DNA from 3 places in the Arthrobacter sp. U41 genome. Region 2 is predicted to be linked to each of the others. Evidence: riboswitches for the same ligand, from Rfam matches in the RefSeq annotation. Region 2 holds a riboswitch; each other region holds the start of a gene.

Region 1 (7,545 bases), 120 kb from region 2:
AGTGCGCCGGAGGCGAGCCAGCCGACGATGCCGGTAATCAGCAGGAGCCACGCGAACGGGCGGCCGCGGGTCATCGGAGGCAACGGCCGTTCCGCAGCGGAGGTGCTGGAGCTTCGCTGCTGCGCGGTTGCCTCGCCGGTGGCACTGGAGATGCTGGGCATGGAATGAATGTCCTTCGGGTCGGGTGCAACTGGTCCGATTGTATCGCCGGAGACTGAATGAAGTCCGGGATGCGTCGTGCCGTCCCCAGTACTTCGGCACACGACGCGGGCCGGATGAGTGGCTACGCCTGCTTTGACGGGTCCTGTGAGACAATGATCATGGCTGGAACCCGATCCACATCCGGGCTCCGGTCCGGCGACTTTGTTCCAAAGACCGCCAATGATGAGCAGGGAGCTTCGGATCCTCTGATCCGGGCTGTCCCGCAATGCCATTGGACGGCACCTGGTTGTGGCGTGTAGATCAACGGGTTTCAGAACAATTCCGCCGGCCCTCCAGGGCTGCCGCACCCCACTGCCGGTGCGAACCTGAGGGTATCCAATTGACTTCTGTCACTGCCTGCGGGTGCTGACAAATATTTGCCCCAACGGGTGCCGGATGTGGCGGCACGTCAGGGGCAGGAGTGTTGCCACATATGGATAATGACCAGGTTGTAACGGGTAACGAACACGCGCTTGTCACCGCAGCAGCAGCAGTAACTGTTGACGCGGCGGAAACAGCGGCAGCAGCCACGCCGCCGAAGCGGCCGGTCCGGACCCGCCGCAAGGCCCTTCCCAAGGCCGAGACCGCAGCTGACACAGCAGCCCCCGCCGACGGCGCCGAAGCTGCGGCCGCAGAAGCTCCGGCCGCCGAAGCCAAGGCCAAGGCACCCGTCCGCCGCTCCCGCGCCCGCAAGGTTGCAGAACCGGCCGAACCCCTTCCGGCCTTCGCTGACGAAGCAGCCTCGGCTGCCCTCGCCGAAGCGCCGGCAGCCGAGGCCGCTGAGGCGCCGGTCGAGAAGCCCGTCCGACGCCGCGCCAGCCGCGCCAAGGCCGCTGCGCCCGCCGTGGAAGCCCCCGCCGCCGAGACCCCCGCAGCGGATGAAACTGCACAGGCTGCGCAGACGCCCGCCGCCGCGCCGCAGGCCCCCGCCGCCGCGGACACAGCAGCCCCCCCAGCACCCGTTACGGCGACGCCCGAAGAAGCACCCTCCGCCGCCTCCTCGCTCTTCCTTGAGCCGGGATTCGTCACCTCGATGATCTTCCAGGCCCCCGACCTGACCTCCGCCGCGCGCCCTGCCACGGCCCCTGCGGCGGCGGCAGAAGCCGAAGAAGCCGAGGAAGATGAAGGCGAGGAGGTCGACGGCGAAGATGCCGGCAGCCGCCGCCGTCGTCGCAGTCGCGGCCGCCGCGGACGCAGCAGCCGCGGATCCGAGAATGAGACCGGCGCCGGGGACGACTCCGAAGGCGCCGGAGACGGGGAAGAAGAGGGCTCCGAGGAGCCGCTTGAAGACGGCGTGACCTCGCGCCGCCGCCGCCGCCGCCGCCGCGGTGACCAGGACCTGGAACTGACCGGCGGGGAAGACGACGATCCGCCCAACACGGTTACCCGCGTCCGCGCACCCCGTGCGGCCACCGAGGCGCCGGTCAACAACCGCGTCACGTCCCTCAAAGGCTCCACCCGGCTTGAGGCGAAGAAGCAGCGCCGCCGTGAATCCCGCGATACCGGTCGCCGCCGCACCGTCATCACCGAGGCCGAGTTCCTGGCCCGGCGCGAATCGGTTGACCGCCAGATGATCGTCCGCCAGCGCGACGACAGAATCCAGATCGGCGTCCTCGAGGACGGCGTGCTGGCCGAGCACTTCGTCTCGAAGACCCAGCAGGATTCCCTGATCGGCAACGTGTACCTGGGCAAGGTCCAGAACGTGCTGCCGTCGATGGAAGCGGCCTTCGTGGACATCGGACGCGGCCGCAACGCCGTGCTCTACGCCGGCGAAGTCAATTGGGAGTCCGTCAACCTCGAAGGCAAGCAGCGCCGGATCGAGAACGCGCTGAAGTCCGGCGACTCGGTACTGGTCCAGGTCACCAAGGACCCGGTCGGCCACAAGGGCGCACGCCTCACGAGCCAGATCTCCCTGCCCGGCCGCTACCTCGTCTACGTTCCCGGCGGTTCCATGACCGGAATCTCCCGCAAGCTGCCCGACGTCGAACGCAACCGGCTCAAGCGGATCCTCAAGGACCGGCTGCCGGAAGATGCCGGCGTCATTGTCCGCACCGCGGCCGAGGGCGCGTCCGAGGAAGAGCTCACGCACGACATCAACCGCCTCCGCGCCCAGTGGGAAGGCATCGAGGGCCAGTCGACCTCCACCAAGATCCTCGCCCCCGAGCTGCTCTACGGCGAACCCGATCTGACCATCAAGGTAGTCCGTGACGTCTTCAACGAGGACTTCTCCAAGCTGATCGTCTCCGGCGAGGAAGCCTGGGACACCATCGAGGCCTACGTCACCTACGTGGCGCCCGACCTCGTGGGCCGGCTCGAGAAGTGGACCAAGGACACAGACATCTTCGCGGCCTGGCGCATCGACGAGCAGATCCACAAGGCGCTGGACCGCAAGGTCTTCCTGCCCTCCGGCGGCTCCCTCGTGATCGACCGCACCGAGGCCATGACCGTGGTGGACGTCAACACCGGCAAGTTCACCGGCAGCGGCGGCAACCTTGAGGAAACCGTCACCAAGAACAACCTCGAAGCTGCCGAGGAAGTCGTCCGGCAGCTGCGGCTCCGCGATATCGGCGGCATCATCGTCATCGACTTCATCGACATGGTGCTTGAATCGAACCGCGACCTCGTGCTGCGCCGAATGGTCGAGTGCCTGGGCCGGGACCGCACCAAACACCAGGTGGCGGAGGTGACCTCCCTGGGCCTCGTGCAGATGACGCGCAAGCGGATGGGCACCGGGCTGCTGGAAGTCTTCGGCGAACAGTGCGAAACCTGCGCCGGCCGCGGCATCGTCACCCACGACGAGCCGGTCGAGCACCGCCGCGCCAACGTTGTTGCCGCCGAGCACCACGTCCCGCGCACGGAACACCAGCAGCCGGCCGCGCGGACCGAACGCAAGAGCCGGCGCCGCGGCAGGGGCGGCCAGGGGCAGGAGGACCAGTACGTCCCGGCAGCAGTCCATCCCGAGCCGACCGAGGCCGAACGCCACGCCAAGGCCGAGGCAACCCGGGCAGCGCTGGCGAACATCGCCGCGGCGGCCCACGCCGCGCACCTGCATGACGGGGAGGCAGCCACCGCTGCCGACGCCGAGACCCGCCAGGCCGCTGTCGATGCGGTCGTCGAGCTGGCCGCCACAGAGGAAGCAGCGGGACGGCCCGCCGCCGTGCTGACGTTCGGCGGTGAGCAGGTCGCCCTGCCGTTCGTGGAGCACGCCGACAAGGCCAATGCGCCCGCGCTGACCCTGGACCTGCTGACAGAGGCCTTCGCCCACCTGGGTGAGGCCGAGGCAGCCCAGGCGCCGGCGGCAAAGTCAGCCGCGGCGACGGCCCCGGCCGCCCGGTCCGCGGCGGCAGCTCCGGCGCGCACCGGCGGAACCGGCCCGGGACGCACCCAGGCGCCGGGTTCCCAGACCGAGGCGGAAGCCGAGGCCGGAACCTCACGTGCCCGTCGCGGCCGCCGCAACCGGAGCGCCAGCCGCGCCCAGGGTGCAGCCAACGAGACCTCCGTGGAACAGCGGCAGGAAACTCCGCACGCCGCAGCGGTCTCGGTGCACGAGGCGAAGGTACCGGCAGCAACAACGCCGGCCGCCAAGCCTGCTGCGAGCGAGCCGATCATCCTTGGCGTCGGAGTTCCGGCCTCGGAGCTCTAACCGAAACAGTTCAGCAAGGCCGCGGGTGCGGTCCGGACGGCGTAGCAATACGCCAGGTTCGGGCCGTGCCCGCGGTTTCGTTAACGGATGAGGCTAGGCTGGATCACTGACACGGGGTGCCGCGCATCGAGCCGGCTGAGATCCAGACCCGTTGAACCTGTCCGGTTAGCACCGGCGAAGGGATGTCTCTCTTGACCACCGCCTCATCATTTCTTCCGTCTGACCCTGCCCCCTTGGCGCCCCGGATCCCGCGCGTGCTGGCGATCGCCGGCTCCGATCCCTCCGGCGGCGCCGGGATCCAGGCCGACCTCAAGAGCATTGCCGCCCACGGCGGCTATGGCATGGCGGCCATCACGGCCCTGACCGCGCAGAACACCCGCGGCGTCAGCGCCGTCCATGTCCCGCCCGCGGCCTTCCTGACCGCCCAGCTCGACGCCGTCAGCCAGGACATCAGCATCGACGCCGTCAAGATCGGGATGCTGGGGGATGCCTCCGTGATCGACGCCGTGCGCAGCTGGCTGGCGAAGACCCGCCCCGGCGTCGTGGTCCTGGATCCCGTGATGGTGGCGACCAGCGGCGACCGGCTGCTGCAGGAGTCCGCAGAGGCTGCCCTGCACGCCCTGCTGCCGTATGCGGACCTGATCACCCCCAACCTCGCCGAGCTCGCCATCCTGCTTCGGGAACCCGCCGCCGAGGACTGGTCCGGGGCGCTGGAACAGGGCAAACGGCTCGCCGCGCAGACCGGAACCACGGTCCTGGTGAAGGGCGGACACCTTGAGCGCGGCGGATGCCCCGACGCGCTGGTCAACACCGGCGGACTCCTCGCCCAGGACGTCGTGGTGGTGCCGGGGGAGCGGGTATCCACCCGCAACAGCCACGGGACAGGATGTTCGCTGTCCTCGGCCATGGCTACCGTGCAAGCCAGAACCATTGGACACGCCGGGGCGGGGGACTGGGAGGCTGCGCTCCGCGAGGTCAAACCCTGGCTGCAGGGGGCACTGCGCAGCTCGGACAAGCTTGACGTCGGAACCGGCAACGGTCCGGTCCACCACTTCCATCATGTCCAGCAGCAGACCGAGGACCACGGCCGGACCCGGCGGATACCGGCCGCCGGTGAATTCGCCGCCGCCCTCCGGGCCTCCGCAACCGCCGACCTCGAGTCGATCTACGGACTGGACTTCATCAAGGCCCTTGCCGACGGGTCGCTGCCGGAGCACGAATTCGCCTACTATCTCGCCCAGGACGCCCTGTACCTCAACGGCTATTCCCGGGTCCTGGCCCGTGCCGCCGCCATCGCACCCACCGAGGCTGAGCAGCTCTTCTGGGCCCGCTCCGCCCAGCACTGCCTCGAAGTGGAATCCGATCTGCACCGGACCTGGCTGAGCGGCCGCACGGCACACGTGACGCCCGGGCCGGTCACCAAGTCCTACGTGGACCATCTGCTGGCCGCGTCGGTGTCCGGCAGCTACGCGGTGCTGCTCGCCGCGGTGCTGCCGTGCTTCTGGCTCTACGCCGAGGTCGGGGAAACCCTGCACGGGCAGTTCCTCGCCGCGGGCGCCCCGGCCGAGAATCGCTACGCGGTGTGGCTGCGCACCTATGCCGATGAGGACTTCGCGGCCGCCACCCGGCAGGCCGTCGCCTACACAGACGCTGCGGCGCGGGCGGCGTCGGAGAGCGAACGGGACGCGATGGCCCTGGCCTTCCGGCAGTCTGCCCGCTACGAGGTCGATTTCTTCGACGCGCCGCGCCGGCACGCCTGACGTGGGGAGCCGGGGGAGCCTGTACGATGGTTGGGCACGGTTCCGGAAGTCGTTGCGGCAAGGCTCTGTCCATACAGAGTGGCGCCTATCACGTACCTCCCTTCGGAACCAGCCTCATTTGCGGCCGAAGGCAAAATTAGCGTAGTCTAGATCTTCGGTGCTTACGCCAACACTTGGGTTATGACCTTGAGGACGCTCCACTTGATTTCGAGTGCGAATGTCCACGGGATAGCTCATGGGTTCCCCCGGGGAATCCACCGGCGTAGAGGCACAGCGTGAGCCGGACCAGAAAACTTTGGACCCAGGTTCCGCACGCAAATCTAGTAATAAACGTCGAGAGAAGTGAGTTCCCCAGTGGTGTACGCGATTGTCCGCGCAGGCGGCCGCCAAGAGAAGGTTTCCGTTGGAGACTTCGTTACCCTGAACCGCGTCCCCGGTGGAGCCGGCAGCACCTTTGAGCTGCCCGCACTGCTCCTGGTAGACGGTGACAAGGTTACGTCCGCTGCCGCGGACCTGGCCAAGGTAACGGTTACGGCTGAGATCCTCGAAGACCTTCGTGGTCCGAAGATCGTCATCCAGAAGTTCAAGAACAAGACCGGCTACAAGAAGCGCCAGGGTCACCGTCAGGAATTGACCAAGGTCAAGATCACCGGTATCAAGTAACTAACCGTTACTGTTCAGGTTTTCCGCAGATTCCCCAGAATTTTTAAGGCAGGCATTTTCAAATGGCACATAAAAAAGGCGCGAGTTCCACTCGCAACGGTCGTGACTCCAACGCCCAGTACCTCGGCGTCAAGCGCTTCGGCGGCCAGGTAGTTTCCGCAGGCGAGATCATCGTCCGCCAGCGTGGCACCCACTTCCACCCGGGCGCCGGCGTTGGCCGCGGCGGGGACGACACCCTGTTCGCACTGGCCCCCGGCGCAGTCGAGTTCGGCACCCGCCGCGGTCGTCGCGTTGTGAACATTGTGGCTGCTGCAGCTGCAGAGTAACAACAAGTCTTAAAACGGTGGGGCGGGCCATTAGGTCCGCTCCACCGGTGTTTTAACCGCATTACAATCATCTTGGGACTCTTTGGAGGCCCGGGGAACAGCACTGAGGAGATCCACGTGGCGAGCTTTGTAGACCGGGTAGTACTGCACGTATCCGGCGGTACCGGCGGCCACGGCTGTGTCTCCGTTCACCGCGAGAAGTTCAAGCCCCTCGGCGGCCCCGACGGCGGCAACGGCGGCAACGGCGGCGACGTCATCCTGCGGGTCGATCCCCAGACCACCACCCTGCTCGACTACCACCACGCCCCGCACCGCCACGCCACCAACGGCGGCCCCGGCATGGGCGACTGGCGCGCCGGAAAGCACGGCGAAACCCTGATCCTCCCGGTTCCCGAGGGCACCGTGGTCAAGTCCAAGGACGGACGTGTCCTCGCGGACCTCGTCGGCGAAGGCACCGAATACATCGCCGCCGCCGGCGGCATCGGCGGGCTGGGCAACGCCTCGCTTTCCTCGCAGAAGCGCCGCGCCCCCGGCTTCGCGCTGCTCGGCATCGAAGGCGAAGCCGCTGACGTCGTCCTGGAACTGAAGTCCATCGCCGACATCGCCCTCGTCGGCTTCCCCTCCGCCGGCAAGTCCAGCCTGATCGCCGCGATGTCCGCCGCGCGGCCCAAGATCGCCGACTACCCTTTCACCACCCTGATCCCGAACCTCGGCGTGGTCCAGGCCGGCGAGGTGCGCTTCACCATCGCCGACGTCCCGGGCCTGATTGAAGGCGCCAGCGAAGGCAAGGGCCTCGGCCACCACTTCCTGCGCCACGTCGAGCGCTGCGCCGCCCTGGTGCACGTCCTCGACTGCGGCACGCTCGAGTCGGACCGCGATCCGCTCTCCGACCTCGCCGTCATCGAGGCCGAGCTGGAAAAGTACGCCGTGGACATGAGCTTTGCGGGCTCCG
Region 2 (7,545 bases):
GACATAAAGCCACTATGTCCACTCGCTGCCGCCTGCGCTGAACATGTCCCCGAGGCCCGATAGCTGCGGATGCGTGACGGGAACCGCGGGCACTCAGCGAACGGCGACGCGGATCCGGTTGCGCCACGGGTCCTCGAAGCGCAGTTCGGCGCCGGTGTGGTGGGACTGGACCCCGGCAGTCTTGAGGCGGTCGGCGAGGGTCCCGACATCGTCGCCTGCCGGTACTTCGATCAGCACCTCGCCGAGGCCCAGGGTGTCGCGGCGGGGGCCGGCGCCACGGCTGTTCCAGACGTTCATGGCCATGTGGTGGTGGTAGCCGCCGGCCGAGACGAACAGGGCCTGACCGTGCCAGCCCGCCGTCTTTTCGAACCCGAGGGTTCCGACATAGAAGTCCTGCGCGGACTGGACGTCGCCGACCTGCAGGTGGACGTGGCCGACGCCGGCCGCGGCCTCGCGCTGCCCGCTTACGGATTCCTCGGTCAGGAACTGCTCGAGGTAGCGCTGCGGCGGCAGGGCCAGGCTGTCCATCACCACGTTCTTGCCCTCCCAGGCCCAGGCCTCGCGGGGACGGTCCCAGTAGAGCTCGATGCCGTTGCCCTCCGGATCCGTAAAGTAGAAGGCTTCGCTGACCAGGTGGTCTGCGCTGCCAGTGAAGGACTGGGGCTCGTACTGCGCAGCGCTGGCGACGGTGGAGGCCAGGGCGGACTGGTCCGCGAACAGCAGGGCGGCATGGAAGAGGCCGGCCTCACCGCGGGAGGGGACGCTCAGGCCCGGCGCCGGCGCCAGGTGGACCAGGGGCTTCTGCTTGCGGCCCAGGTAGAGTCCGCCGTCCTGCTCCGTCACAATATCGAGGCCGAGGGCGCGCTGGTAGTAATCCGTCATGACCTTCATGTCGCCGACCTTGAGCATCACGGTGCCCATGGTGAGTTCTGCGGGAAGAAGATCCCGTGTGCTGTTTTCTGCAGTCATGTGATCGATCGCTCCGGTGCTTCGGTGGCCACCGACCCTCGATGACCTTTCATAGAACTAAATTCCTTGAAGCTTCAATTTATTCCTAGTGAATCCGAAGTCTCCTACCGGAGCAGTTCGCCGCGCAGCACGATATTCCTGAGGTCCCGCAGGGTGGCCAGATTGCTGCGTGGATCCTCGGCGCAGACCAGGACGTCGGCGCTGGCACCGTCCCTGAGGCCGCCGGCCCCGAGCCAGGCCCGCGCGGCCCAGGCGCCGGCATCGAGGGCTGCCCCGGCCGGGAGCCCGGCTGCGTGCAGGGCCTGGAGCTCGTCGACGATGCGCCCGTGCGTGATCACGCTGCCGGCGTCCGTCCCGGCGTAGATAGTGACGCCGGCTTCGAAGGCGGCCAGGACACGTTCGGCCCGGCGCTCCCAGAGGGATCGCATGTGCGCCGCGTACCGGGGGAACTTCGCCTCCGACTGCGCGGCGATGTCCGGGAAGGTGGCGATGTTGATGAGCGTGGGAACGATCGGCACACTCTGTTCGGCGAAACGCGCCAGATGCCGCGGCAGCAGGCCGGTCGCGTGCTCGATGCAGTCGATCCCGGCGTCGAGCATGTCGTCCAGGGTGTCTTCGGCGAAGCAGTGGGCCGTGACCCGGGCGCCTTCATCATGGGCGGCCGCGATGGCGTCTTTCAATTCCGCCGCGGGGAAGCTGGCGGCGAGGTCGCCGGCGTCGCGGTCGATCCAGTCCCCCACGAGTTTGACCCAGCCGTCGCCGGCCCGCGCCTGCTTGCGCACGGCCTCCACCAGGTCCTCGGGCTCCACCTCGACGGCGAAGCCCCGGAGGTACCGCCGGGTCCTCGCGATATGCCGGCCCGAGCGGATGAGGCGCGGCAGGTCCGCCCGTTGCTGGATCCAGCGGGTGTCGTGGACGGCGCCGGCGTCGCGGACGAGGAGGGTTCCGGCGTCGCGGTCGGTCATGGCCTGTTCTTCCGCCAGCTGCTCCGGGACGTCCCCGCCGGGTCCAAGACCGATGTGGCAGTGCGCGTCGACCAGTCCGGGGATGACCCAGCCGTCCAGGATCAGGTCCGGGGCGGCGGCGGGCCTGCGGAAGGTCAGGAGGCCATCGACGGACCAGAGTCCGCGGTGTTCCTGCTCGGGTCCGGTGAGGACGGGGCCGCTGAATTCGATGATGCCGGTCATGGCTTAAAGCCTAAGCCGCATGACGACCCGCCGGCCAAGATCATCCAGCCCCGGCAGTGCTTCGTAGGCCCGCAGGGCGGCCAGCGCCTTCCCCGGCTCGGCGAGCTCCGCGAAGCCGCAGCTCGCGTAAAACCGTGCATTGAACGGGACGTCCCTGAAAGTGCAAAGGGTCATGAATTCATAGCCGCGTATCCGGGCTCCGTCGATGGCCGCCTCCACCAAAGACCTTCCGACCCCGCGCCCAGCAGAGTCGGGATGCACGGAGACTTGTTCCAGATGGGCCTGGCCGCCAACCTCATCAACACGGGCAAACCCCACAGTCGGATTCCCGGCGACCAGTATGAAGAGCGTCTCACCCGACGTCGGGGGCCCTGGGGCCGGGAGCGCGCGGTACCCGACCTCCGCCTTGAGCAAGCGGTCCGCCGCGGCCTCAAGAGCCGGGAGGGCCGCGAGGTCTTCAGGCGTCGCTGTCCTGATGCGGGGTACGGCCTTGGGCTGAGTCACGATGCCACGCTAACACCGCGTCAACACGGCGTCGTGAGGGCCCCGTCACACGCGCCAGGCTTTCCGACGGCACGTGGTAGCTTCGTCTACGACCACACGGGTGCCCTTGCAGGGGCTGAGATCGGGCTGACGCAGCCTGCGACCGTTGAACCTGTCCGGGTAATGCCGGCGAAGGAAGTGAGTATTTCCGTGAACACGCAATTGACGCAGCACAGCCCTGTCCAAAACCGGGACGACGACGAGCAGGCAGTCCCGGTCCAGCCCGCGGCCCCCACGCAATCGCTGAGGTCCCACTCCCTGGCGTTCGCCACGGACGCCGAACACGGCATCCGCGTCCCGGTGACCGAAATCGCGCTGGCCGACTCCCCGGCCGGCGCCGCCAACGCCCCGTTCCGCGTGTACCGCACCGCCGGTCCCGGAAGTGAACCGGTCCGCGGGCTGGAGCCTTTCCGGGGTCCCTGGATTGCCGCCAGGGAGGACACCGAACCTTACGAGGGCAGGGCCCGGGAACTGCTGGATGACGGCAGGTCGGCAGTGCGGCGCGGCGCAGCGTCGGCCGAGTGGATGGGCGCCCGCCCGGTGCCGCGCCGCGCCGTCGACGGCAGGACGGTCACGCAGATGCGGTACGCGCGGGACTGGGTGATCACCCAGGAGATGCGGTTCGTCGCGCTGCGCGAGAACTGCGACGTCGAGCTGGTCCGCAGCGAGTTGGCCGCGGGCCGCGCCATCATCCCCAGCAACGTCAACCATCCTGAATCCGAACCGATGATCATCGGCAAGGCGTTCCTGGTGAAAATCAACGCCAACATCGGCAACTCCGCAGTAACCAGCTCCATCGCTGAGGAAGTAGACAAACTTCAATGGGCCACCCAATGGGGTGCGGACACGGTGATGGACCTCTCCACCGGGGACGACATCCACACCACGCGCGAATGGATCATCCGCAACTCCCCTGTGCCCATCGGCACGGTCCCCATCTACCAGGCGCTGGAGAAGGTCAATGGTGAGGCGAACGCCCTTACCTGGGAGATCTTCCGGGACACCGTGATCGAGCAGTGCGAGCAGGGAGTGGACTATATGACCATCCACGCCGGGGTGCTGCTGCGCTACGTGCCGCTGACGGCCAACCGGGTCACCGGCATCGTGTCCCGCGGCGGAGCGATCATGGCCGGCTGGTGCCTGGCCCACCACCAGGAAAATTTCCTCTATACCCACTTCGATGAGCTGTGCGGGATCTTCGCCCGCTACGACGTCGCGTTCTCGCTGGGTGACGGGCTGCGGCCCGGCGCGACGGCGGATGCCAACGACGCGGCGCAGTTCTCCGAGCTGGACACCCTGGCCGAGCTCACGCAGCGGGCCTGGACTTTCGACGTACAGGTCATGGTGGAAGGGCCCGGGCACGTGCCGTTCCACCTGGTCCGGGAAAACGTCGAGCGCCAGCAGGAACTCTGCAAGGGAGCCCCGTTCTATACGCTGGGGCCGCTGGTCACCGATATTGCACCCGGCTATGACCACATCACCTCGGCGATCGGCGCCACCGAGATTGCCCGCTATGGAACAGCGATGCTCTGCTACGTCACGCCCAAGGAGCACCTGGGACTGCCCAACAAGGACGACGTAAAGACCGGGGTGATCACCTACAAGATCGCAGCCCACGCCGCGGATCTCGCCAAGGGCCACGCCGGTGCGCATGAACGCGACGACGCCCTGTCCAAGGCACGGTTCGAGTTCCGCTGGCGGGACCAGTTCGCGCTGTCCCTGGACCCGGTGACGGCCGAGGCGTTCCACGATGAGACGCTCCCCGCGGAGCCGGCCAAAACGGCACATTTCTGCTCGATGTGCGGACCCAAGTTCTGCTCCATGCGGATCAGCCAGGACATCCGGGACGAATACGGCTCAGCGGATCCGCAGGCCGCGCTGGCGGCCGGAATGCGGGAAAAGAGCAACGAGTTCATCGCCTCGGGCGGCAAGGTCTACCTGCCGGCGCCTGCCGTCGGCGGACCCGAAGCCGGCTAGGACGCCTCGGCGTGCTGGTGCCGCCCGACGTCGGCGATGAAGGCCCGGATGGCCCGGTTGCCCTCCGGCGAATCCTGGGGCCGGTGGCCGCCGGGCGCAACGCGGTGCAGGGCGCCGGTCTCACGCAGGTAGCCCGCGATTTCTTCATAGAGCGGCTCCCAGCCGCCGGTCAGGACCAGGGTGGGGACGCCGGGGACGATCTGCAGCGGGGCTTCCCAGGGCGGCGCCTGCAGCCGCAGGCGGCGTGCCTCCAGCTGGTCCTCCGGGCTCGGGGCACCAAGGGTCGCCTGTGCGGGGGTGTGGGCCGCGGACACCCGGCGGACGAATTCGCGGTGGAAATCCTCGTCGCTCAGGTGGTGGCGGACCTCGAAGAGCGGCTGCATCAGGGCGCGGTGCGCCGCCGTCGCCGGCTGGTCCGCGGTGAGCGAGAGGCAGGCCGGTTCCACGAGAGTCAGGGAGTGCACCAGCTCCGGCCGTTCGACGGCGGCCATCATGGCGGAGATGGCCCCTTGCGAATGGGCCACGACGTGGCCGCCGGCCTCGCCGCGGCCGTCGTCGGCCAGGGCGTGGAGGACGATGGCGGCGTCGGCGGCGAAGTCTGTTTCCAGCGGCTCGGCGGCCGGCTCATACCCGTGGCGGCGCAGGAACAGCGCGTCGTAATTCAGCGCCATCCCGTGCTGCTTCGGCCACGCGGCAGCGCCGAAGCTGCCCGCCCCGTGGACGAATACTATGCGCTGCTTGTACATGGTCTAACCCTATGACACCGGCCCGACAACGGGCCGCCGACATCTCGGCCGGCAGTGCCTATTTGCCGCCGCCAAGGAACTTGTCGAAGCCCTTGGGCAGGTTCAGCTGGGAGGGATCGAAGTCGCCGCCCTGCTGGCCGAATGCGGCACCGGTCGGAAGGGCCTTGGCACCTTCGGCCCGGCGGGCCTGGGCATCCTTGAGCTCCTGCGCGGCCTTGGCCGGGTTGCCGGAGCGGGACTTCTTCTTCGGCGCGCTCTTGGCGCCCTTGCGGGCCCCGCCGCCACCGCCCATGCCGGGCATCCCCGGCATTCCGGGCATGCCGCCGCCGGCAGCCATCTTCTTCATCATCTTCTGGGCCTGGGCAAAGCGTTCCAGCAGGCCATTGACCTCGGAGACGTGCACCCCCGAACCGCGGGCAATGCGGGCACGGCGGGAACCGTTGATGATCTTGGGGGCGACGCGTTCATGCGGCGTCATGGAACGCACAATCGCCTCGACACGGTCGATTTCACGCTCGTCGAACTGCTCCAGCTGCTGCCGGATGTTCTGCGCACCGGGCATCATCATGAGCATCTTCTTCATGGACCCCATATTGCGGATCTGCTGCATCTGGGCGAGGAAGTCCTCGAGGGTGAAGTCTTCCTGGTCGGCGAACTTCTGCGCCATCCGGGCAGCCTCGTCCTTGTCCCAGGACTTCTCCGCCTGTTCGATCAGGGTGAGCACGTCACCGAGGTCGAGGATGCGTGAAGCCATCCGGTCCGGGTGGAAGAGCTCGAAGTCGTCCAGGCCTTCGCCGGTGGACGCGAACATCACGGGCTTGCCGGTGACCGAGGAGACGGAGAGCGCGGCACCGCCGCGGGCATCGCCGTCGAGTTTGGAGAGCACGATGCCCGTGAAGTTGACGCCCTCATCGAAGGCCATGGCGGTGTTGACCGCGTCCTGGCCGATCATGGCGTCGACCACGAACAGCACTTCGTTCGGAACGATGGCGCGGCGGATCTGGCGCGCCTGTTCCATCATCTCAGCGTCCACGCCGGTCCGGCCGGCGGTGTCAACGATCACGACGTCGTGCAGCGTGCGGCGGGCTTCCTCGACGCCGGCGCGGGCGACCGCGACCGGGTCACCGGCGGGGTGGTCCAGTTCGGTGGAGGTGGCGCCCGGGTGCGGGGCGAAAACGGGCACGCCGGCGCGCTGGCCGACGACCTGGAGCTGGGTCACGGCGTTGGGACGCTGCAGGTCGCAGGCCACCAGCATGGGGCTGTGGCCCTGCGCCTTGAGGTACTTGGAGAGCTTGCCCGCCAGGGTGGTCTTACCGGCACCCTGGAGGCCGGCGAGCATGATGATGGTCGGCCCGGTCTTGGCAAGGCGGATCCGGCGGGTCTCGCCGCCGAGGATCTCGACGAGCTCCTCGTTGACGATCTTCACGATCTGCTGGCCCGGGTTCAGTGCGGCGGAGACTTCGGCGCCGAGGGCACGCTCGCGCACCCGCCCGGTGAATTCGCGGACCACGGGCACGGCGACGTCGGCGTCCAGGAGGGCACGCCGGATTTCGCGGACTGTGGCGTCAACATCCGCCTCGGTCAGGCGGCCCTTGCCACGCAGATTCTTGAAGGTTGCTGTCAACCGGTCAGAGAGTGAATTGAACACGTGCCGTGCACTTCTTTCAGTGGTTCTACGGATGGCGGCCGGTCCGGCACGCCAGCGTCGCGACTGATGTTCGCCTGAACGAACCGCCTCGACAACGGGACTCGACTATCTAGGGTACCAAGCCGCGCCTTCAAGATGGCATGCTGACTTAGATGACCAGCCAAACAACAGTGAAAACCCTGCTCATCCTGGGCGCCTCGGGCGACCTCACCGGCAGGCTCCTGCTGCCGGGCCTTGCCCGGCTCGTGTCCCGGGGACGCGCCGGCGGGCTGACCCTGGTCGGCGCCGGCTCGGATGCCTGGACTCCGGACCAATGGCTGGAGCGCATCGAAGAATCCTTCGCCGACGCCAACTCCCAGGCCGAGGCCTATGGCCGGCGGGAACTGAAGCGGATCCGCGACACCACCAGCTACCACCAGCTCGACGTCACGGCCGAGGGGCAGCTGGCCGGCCTGCTGGCGCAGCTGGAGGGGCC
Region 3 (7,545 bases), 1.3 Mb from region 2:
GTTCCGCCGAAAAGCTCAACAACGCGGGGTCAGATAGCGCCCACGCAGAGCCCCCGGATGGGCGCTATCTGACCCCGCGTTGCCTGAGACGTGCCCAGCGGATTCAGCCGATTCAGCCGATTCAGCGGATTCAGCGGATTCAGCGGATTCAGTCTTGGAAATACTCGATCTTCGCGCCGATAGTGTTGAGCCGCTCGGCCAGATCCTCGTAGCCGCGTTCGATCACGTAGATGTTGCGCAGTTCGGAGACGCCCCGGGCCGCGAGCATCGCCAGCAGCAGGCAGGCCGCGGGGCGGAGTGCCGGCGGGCAGCCGACTTCGGCCGCGCGCCACCTGGTGGGCCCGTTGACGTAGATCCGGTGCGGGTCCAGCAGCTGCACCTGGGCGCCGAGTTTGTTCAGCTCGGTCAGGTAGATCGCGCGGTTGTCGTAGACCCAGTCGTGGATCATCGTCTGGCCGTGGGCATTCGCGGCGATCACCGCGAAGAACGGCAGGTTGTCGATGTTCAGCCCGGGAAAGGGCATGGGGTGGATCTTGTCTTCCGGGGCGCGCAGCTCCGAGGGCTTGGTGGTGACGTCCACCAGCCGGGTGCGCCCGTTGCGGGCCAGGTACTCGCCGGACACTTCGAGCCGCTGGCCCATCTGTTCCAGCGTCGCGAGCTCGATTTCCATGAACTCGATCGGGACGCGGCGGATGGTGACTTCCGAGTTCGTGACGATCCCGGCGGTGATCAGGCTCATCGCCTCGATCGGGTCTTCGGAGGGGAAGTACTCGATGTCGGCGTCGACCGAGGGCCGGCCGGTGATCTTCAGCGTCGTGGTGCCCACACCCTGGATCTCGACGCCGAGCATCTGCAGGTAGAAGCACAGGTCCTGCACCATGTAGTTGGGGCTGGCATTGCGGATGGTCGTGGTGCCGCTGCGGTGGGCGGCGGCCATGATGGCGTTTTCGGTGACGGTGTCGCCGCGTTCGCTGAGCACAAAGGAGCGGTCGCGCCCGTCCGCCGGAGGCGCCTGCACGGCGTAGAAACCGGAATTGGCGTCGACGCTGAGGCCGAACTGGCGCAGCGCCTGCATGTGCGGCTGCACGGTGCGGGTGCCAAGGTCGCAGCCGCCCGCGTAGGGCAACCGGTATTCACCGGCTTCGTCCAGGAGCGGGCCCAGCAGCATGATGACACTGCGGGTCCGGCGGGCGGCCTCAACGTCCATCGAGTCGAGGTCCAGGGCGGCGGGCCGGCGGATCTGCAGATCGGTGGCGTTGAGCCAGGTGCACTCGACGCCGATGCTGGTCAGCACCTCGACGATCCGGTTGACCTCTTCGATCCGGGCCAGCCTGCGCAGGGTCGTGGTGCCGCGGTTGATCAGGCTGGCGCACAGCAGGGCGACCCCGGCGTTCTTGCTGCTGTTGACGTCGACGGAGCCGGACAGGGTGCGGCCGCCCTCCACCCGGAGGTGCGTCATGGCCGGCCGCCCCACCTTAACGATGCTCCGGCCGAAAATGGATTCAAGCCGCTGGATCATTTTCAGGCTGAGGTTCTGCTTGCCCTGTTCCATCCGGGCGATGGCGCTCTGGCTGGTGCCCAGCTCGGCAGCGAGCTGCCCCTGGGTCCAGCCCTTCTGGCCGCGGGCCTCGCGGAGCAGGGCGCCAACATGTTCAGCGGTCTCTTGAGTCATACCCAAAAAATATCACGCATGACGTACTAGCGCCCGGAATTCCAGACCCGGTGCCGCGTATCTCACCGAAATACCCGCGCCGTGCGATAAAGGAGGCTACTGCCGTGCGAGGAAGACCATGTTCCAGGTCCCTGCGGCCAGAGCGGAAGCCACGGCGGCGCCGGCAATCAGCAGCCCGCCCAGGAACACCCAGGCGTCCAGGCCGCTGTAGGAGGATTTCCGGGCCCAGGTGCGTTGTGCGCCGCCGAAGCCCCGGGCCTCCATGGTGACCGCGAGCCGGGAGGCTCGCCGGACGGCCTGCACCAGCAGCCCAAAGCTCTGCCCCAGGGTGGCGCGAAGCCGTTGCAGCGGGTTCCCGTGCGAGCCCACGCCTCGGGCGCGCCGTGCCATCCCGATCGTCTGCCATTCCTCGGCCATCAGTCCCACGAGCCGCATCGCGGCCAGCGTCCCGAGGACGAAGCGGTGCGGGAGTTTCGCCTTCTGCGCCAGGGCGTCCGCCAGGTCCGTGGGGTCGGTGCAGCTCATCAGCAGCACGGCCGGCAGCGCGATGGCCAGGCCGCGGACCATAAAGCCCAGCCCGAGTTCGAGGGAACCCTCGCTGATGGACCAGATCCGGGCGTCCAGCAGGATGCTCCCGCTGTCGGGTGCGAGGATCGTGGTACTCCACCCGCCCAGCGTCGCGGCCAGGATCAACGGCCAGCCGCGCTGCCAGAGCAACACCAGGGTCAGTCCGGCCAGCGGCAGGAGCGCCAGTTCGAAGGCGAGCGCCACCGAGGCGGACACCCAGTCAATGGACAGCGCCAGGACCATCGTGATGAGCATAACGGCGGCGAACTTCGCCAGCGGGTTGGCCCGGGTCAGCAGGGCATGGTTGCCGCGCAAGGTCAGTTCCTGCCTCATGGCGCCGCGACCTTCCCCGGTTCCTGGCGCTCCGGGGCGCGGAGGCTCAGCTCGGTGCCGCCGAGGACCTCGCTGAATTCGGCATCGTGCGTCACGGACACGACGGCGGCGCCGTCGTCGAGGAGTTCGGAGAGGAAGGACGCGAGTTCGGCCCAGGTGTTGGCGTCCTGGCCGAAGGTCGGTTCGTCCAGGATCAGCACCTGGGGATGGGCGGCGAGCACGGTGGCCACGGACAGGCGCCGCTTTTCGCCGCCGGAGAGAGTGTAGGGATTGGCGTCCACCAGCCCGGTCAGGCGAAGCCGCTCCAGCAGTTCGTCCACCCGATCCTCGCCGCGGCCCAGGTGCCGGGGGCCGAACATCAGCTCATCCAGCACACGCCCGGTGACGAACTGGTGCTCGGGTTCCTGGAACACGGTGCCTATCCTGGCGATCAGCTGCTGCGCCTTCCACTTGTACGGATCGATCCCCGCGCCGGCACTGAGCTCCAGGGTGGCGGAGACCGTGCCGGACACCGGCGGGAGCAGGCCGGCGAGGGTCAGGGCGAAGGTGGACTTCCCCGAGCCGTTGGGGCCCGTGATGGTAAGGGCTTCGCCGGCGCGGACCTGGGCGATGATGCCGGACTGCACGGGCTCCGGCGGGATCGGCCGGAAGCCGCCGCGGAGACCGGCCCGCCGCGGACGTTCGCGCGACACGGCCAGATCCTCCGCGGCGAGCAGCAGCTGGCCCGCGGGCCCGGCACCGGGGGTGGCGCCGGGCCCGCCCCCGGCCCCCGCGGCGCGGGCCCGGGTCGGCGGCACGTAGCCGGGGACCCAGACGCCGGCTGCGGTGAGCATGTCCCGTGCCTCGGCCAGGACCCGGTCCGGCGGCCCGTCGATCAGCACGGCGGAGTCCGTCGCCGATCCGGGCTGCAGCACCACGATCCGGTCCACCAGGTCCTTCCAGACGGAAACCCTGTGCTCCACCACCACCAGGGTGGCCCCGGTCTTGTCCAGGCAGCGGCCGACGGCGTCGCGGACTTCCAGGACACCCGCGGGGTCCAGATTGGCGGTGGGTTCATCGAGCAGGATCAACCCCGGGCGCATCGCCAGGATGCCGGCGAGCGCCAGGCGCTGCTTCTGCCCGCCGGAAAGCGCCGACGTTGGGTGGTCCAGCGGCAGCCGGCCCAGCCCGACGTCGTCCAGCGCCTCCGCTACCCGCGGCCAGATCTCCGCCGGGGGCACGGACAGGTTTTCGGCGCCGAAGGCGACATCGTCGCCCAGGCGCGAGAGCACCACCTGGGTCTCCGGATCCTGCTGGACCAGCCCGGCCCGGCCGCGCCGGGCCCGGGGCGGGGCCCCGTCGACCAGCAGGCGGCCGGTCTCGTCGGCGTCCTCGGCGTCCACCGGTGCACCGGCACGGTCAGCGTCACCGGCGGAGCTGTCGCCCAGCACCCCGGCCAGGGCATGGAGCAGCGTGGACTTGCCGGCACCGGAAGGTCCCAGCAGCAGCACCCGCTCCCCGGGCCCGATGTCCAGGTCCAGGCCGCTGATGGCGGGCCGGAGCCGGCCGGCGTGCCGCCAGCCCCAGCCCCGCGCGGTGACCGTGGCCGGGCGGCCCCCGCTGCAGGCGGACGTGCTGTAGGCGGACATCAGGAGAAAACGGGCTCCGTGGCCGCCCTGCGGGAGGCAAAGGAACTCAGTACGCCCGTCCTGGCCAGGCCCCGGGTAGCGAGCCAGGACAGGCTGCCGGCGATCACCGCGCCGGAAACGGCCGTGAAGATGATGTAGGCGAGCTTGTCGCCGCCGGCATACGCGATGTTCCAGCCCCAAGGCATAAACGCATCGTTCAGCCCGCAGAACAGGCCCGCACCGGCACCGGCCAGCACCGACACCGGCAGGTTGAACTTCTTGTACACGAATGCGGCGAACACCAGCTCGGCGCCAAGGCCCTGCAGCAGGCCGGAAATGAGCACCGTGGTGCCGTATTGCGAGCCCATGATCAGCTCGCCGGTGGCGGCCACGGTTTCGCAGAACAGCGCGGCTCCCGGCTTGCGGATGATGAGCATTCCCAGCACCGCCGGGATCATCCAGCCGCCGGCGTAGAGCCCGGTCAGCGGCGGGTAGAACGCGTTGACGGGGGCGGAAATGAGGTTGGCGCCCTGGGACCAGGCCCAGAAGATCACGCCGCCGGCGACCGCGATCAACGCGGCCACCACAATGTCCACCACACGCCAGTTGTAGCCGCGTCGGGTGAGCGTCTGCTGGGCAGATGTATCAGTCATGTCGTCCTCCTGAGGAACAGGAGGGGAGAGTGCGCCGGGGTCCGCGGCTTCCGCCGCCGCTCCGGGCACTCTGAGAACTCGACTCCCTTGCGCCGGTACTAACCGGATCAGGTTCGAGGGTCTGCGGCTGTCCGCACTCTCAGCGCCCACCTGTGGTTTCCCCGGATTTCCCCGGTGATGCCCGACGGCGGCGCTCCCCTGTCGTATTTAATATCGCCCTTGTGGGCGTGGCCCAGTTTACACCCACCGGGCGCTGCTTTCTTAGGTTACCGTCACAATCCGCGGCCTCCGGTGCCGGTGACCCGGAAGCCTCTGCTTGGTAGAGTCGGCAAGGCATGGGAACCCCCGGATGCCGCCACCGCCGGCGGCTACCTAACGGAAGCTGAAACACTTGACCAACGCACCAGCGACTTCCCCCGACTATGACCCGGACTCCGAGGACGAGCAGCCGCACGGATCCCTGGGGGCGCTCATCGGACGCATCCTGGCCGAAATCGACGAGCTGCAGTTCCGGTCTTTCGGCAAGGACGATGCCCTGGACCTGGGCCTCCTCCTGGTTGAACTCGGCAGGCAACGCTCCCATCCGATCGCCATCGACATCACCAAGGGTGAGCAGGTGCTCTTCCACGCGGCGCTGGAGGGCGCCACGCCGGACAACGAACGCTGGGTCAGGGCCAAGCAGCGCACGGCCGTCCGCTACGAGGTCCCGTCGCTGCTGGTCGGTCTCCGGGCCCGGGCCGCCGGGACGAGGATCGAGGACAACGCATGGTTCGACCAGGCAGAGTTTGCCGCCCACGGCGGCGCCTTCCCCGTCTACGTGCGCGGGACCGGGATGGTCGCCACCGTCACGGTGTCGGGGTTGCCGCAGAAGGCCGACCATGAGCTGGTGGTCGAAGCCCTGTCCGAGATCCTCGGCCGCGCCGGGACCTCAGGCTAGCCTGCCGCCGCTGCCGCACCCCAGCCATGCGGGACCCCGCGGCATCAGCTCCTTTGCCCTGGCTGGACCGCCGGGCAAGGACCGCTAGGCTAGGGGAAGCCCTGTTTCCTCCCGCTAGGAGTCCGAAGAATGAACATCTTCATCAAACTGCTCGGCACCGGCATCAGCCTGCTCGCCGGCTTTGTCGGCACCAAGCTCGTTGACACCGTCTGGGAGAAATCCACGGGCAACAAGCCGCCCAAGGGCCACGACGACGATGTGCCCACCACGCTGCGCTCTGCCCTGACGTTCGCGCTGATCTCGGCATCCGTCAGCGCCATCATCCAGGTCCTCGCGAACCGCGGGACCCAGCGCGCGATCACCCGTTTCGCCAAGTCCCAGGACCTCGTCTAGCACTCACCGCCCGTCGGTGACCGCGTCGCCGTCGTCCTCGGTGAAACCGCGTGTGCCCGCCGCCTGCTGCACCACGGCCTCCAGCTCGTCCGTGCTGAGCAGCTCCGGGTGCAGGTGCTTGGTGCGGTACCCGGCCCGGCCCACCATGTGGGCCGACACCGGCACGGTGAGCAGCTGGAAGATCCAGGCGACCACCAGCACCGGCCAGACCCACCAGGTGCGCATTTGAAGTCCCAGCGCGAAGAGCAGCAGGAACAGCCCCAGCACCTGCGGCTTGGTGGCCGCATGCATCCGGGTCATGAGGTCCGGGAATCGGAGCAGCCCCACCGCCGCGGCGAGGGACATCAGCGCGCCGAGCACCATAAGGACCGCGGAGACGGCGTCGATCACGGTGTCGCCGGAGAAGGTTTCAGGATTCACGGGGCTGCTCCCGCCGGTCGGCAACGAAGCGGGCCACCGTGACGGAGCCGACGAACCCGATCAGGGACACCGCCACCAGCAGCATGAGGTTGTTCAGGTGACGGTTCACGGCCATGTCGATGCACAGGGCCGCCCCCACGATCGCCAGCAGCACATCGGCGGCGAGCACCCGGTCCAGCAGTGACGGGCCCCGCGCGATCCGGATGATCGCTCCTCCGGCGGCCAGGGTCAGCACCACCGTGGTCACGGTCAGGACAAGCTGCATCATGAGCCCACCTCCTGGTTGCGAGCCGACAGTTCGGCCTGGGTGCCCATGATCCGGATCAGCCCCGCCTCCGTATTGCGGACGCTTCGGCGCAGCTGCGCGGCATCTTCCGCGTTGCGGACGTTGATGCCGTGGATATACAGCGTGGACGTGGAACGGTCCACCTCCACCACGAGTGACCCCGGGATCAGCGCGGTCACGTGCCCCGTGGCAGTGACCAGCAGGTCGGAGTGGCTCCGCAGCGGGACGGCCACGACGGCGCTGATCACCTTGGGGCCCTTGGCCACGGCAAGGAACAGCACCTGAAAGCTTGCCGTCACCACCTTGGCGATGAAAAGCAGGGCGAACGGGACCGCGCGAAGCACGTTGAAGCGCCCGCCGAGCTCCACCGGCGGCAGGTAGAACAGCCGGGCCACGACGACTGCGACCAGTGCGCCGAAGAGCAGGTTCCCCGGGCTGAAGTCCTGCCACAGCGCGCCCCAGACAATCACGAGCCAGACCAGGAGCGGGAGTTCCTGGCGCAGCGATATCCGTTTCCGGTTCATTTGCGCTCCTGTCCGCTGGCCGGCGGAACGCCGGCGGGGGCCGGGTCCGGCTCCGGCCGGGAGATCGCGGGAACCGGCGCGTCCTCCCCGAGGACCGCGTGAATGTACGAGGTCCGGTCCAGCATGTCGACGGCGGACTGGTCCGCCACCTTG

What was found. Region 2 has a riboswitch for thiamine pyrophosphate ahead of thiC (phosphomethylpyrimidine synthase ThiC). Riboswitches for the same ligand answer to the same signal wherever they lie in the genome.
Region 1: another riboswitch for thiamine pyrophosphate. It lies ahead of ASPU41_RS17675 (bifunctional hydroxymethylpyrimidine kinase/phosphomethylpyrimidine kinase); the one in region 2 lies ahead of thiC (phosphomethylpyrimidine synthase ThiC).
Region 3: another riboswitch for thiamine pyrophosphate. It lies ahead of ASPU41_RS04420 (ECF transporter S component); the one in region 2 lies ahead of thiC (phosphomethylpyrimidine synthase ThiC).

The regions. Positions count from the first base shown of each region.
Region 1 covers NZ_CP015732.1:3,878,067-3,885,611, reverse strand. Annotated here, with positions in the region: gene ASPU41_RS17685 (vitamin K epoxide reductase family protein) at 1-161, opposite strand, end outside; gene ASPU41_RS17680 (Rne/Rng family ribonuclease) at 635-3,844, shown strand; TPP riboswitch at 3,947-4,044, shown strand; gene ASPU41_RS17675 (bifunctional hydroxymethylpyrimidine kinase/phosphomethylpyrimidine kinase) at 4,027-5,604, shown strand; gene rplU (50S ribosomal protein L21) at 5,959-6,267, shown strand; gene rpmA (50S ribosomal protein L27) at 6,330-6,593, shown strand; gene obgE (GTPase ObgE) at 6,711-7,545, shown strand, end outside.
Region 2 covers NZ_CP015732.1:3,995,853-4,003,397, forward strand. Annotated here, with positions in the region: gene ASPU41_RS18255 (VOC family protein) at 94-969, opposite strand; gene ASPU41_RS18260 (amidohydrolase family protein) at 1,074-2,156, opposite strand; gene ASPU41_RS18265 (GNAT family N-acetyltransferase) at 2,160-2,660, opposite strand; TPP riboswitch at 2,747-2,854, shown strand; gene thiC (phosphomethylpyrimidine synthase ThiC) at 2,850-4,676, shown strand; gene ASPU41_RS18275 (alpha/beta fold hydrolase) at 4,673-5,422, opposite strand; gene ffh (signal recognition particle protein) at 5,481-7,070, opposite strand; gene ASPU41_RS18285 (glucose-6-phosphate dehydrogenase) at 7,223-7,545, shown strand, end outside.
Region 3 covers NZ_CP015732.1:930,620-938,164, forward strand. Annotated here, with positions in the region: gene ASPU41_RS04405 (UDP-N-acetylglucosamine 1-carboxyvinyltransferase) at 149-1,672, opposite strand; gene ASPU41_RS04410 (energy-coupling factor transporter transmembrane component T family protein) at 1,769-2,572, opposite strand; gene ASPU41_RS04415 (ABC transporter ATP-binding protein) at 2,569-4,200, opposite strand; gene ASPU41_RS04420 (ECF transporter S component) at 4,200-4,832, opposite strand; TPP riboswitch at 4,899-5,042, opposite strand; gene ASPU41_RS04425 (heme-degrading domain-containing protein) at 5,224-5,769, shown strand; gene ASPU41_RS04430 (DUF4235 domain-containing protein) at 5,899-6,162, shown strand; gene mnhG (monovalent cation/H(+) antiporter subunit G) at 6,166-6,582, opposite strand; gene ASPU41_RS04440 (monovalent cation/H+ antiporter complex subunit F) at 6,572-6,850, opposite strand; gene ASPU41_RS04445 (Na+/H+ antiporter subunit E) at 6,847-7,392, opposite strand; gene ASPU41_RS04450 (Na+/H+ antiporter subunit D) at 7,389-7,545, opposite strand, start outside.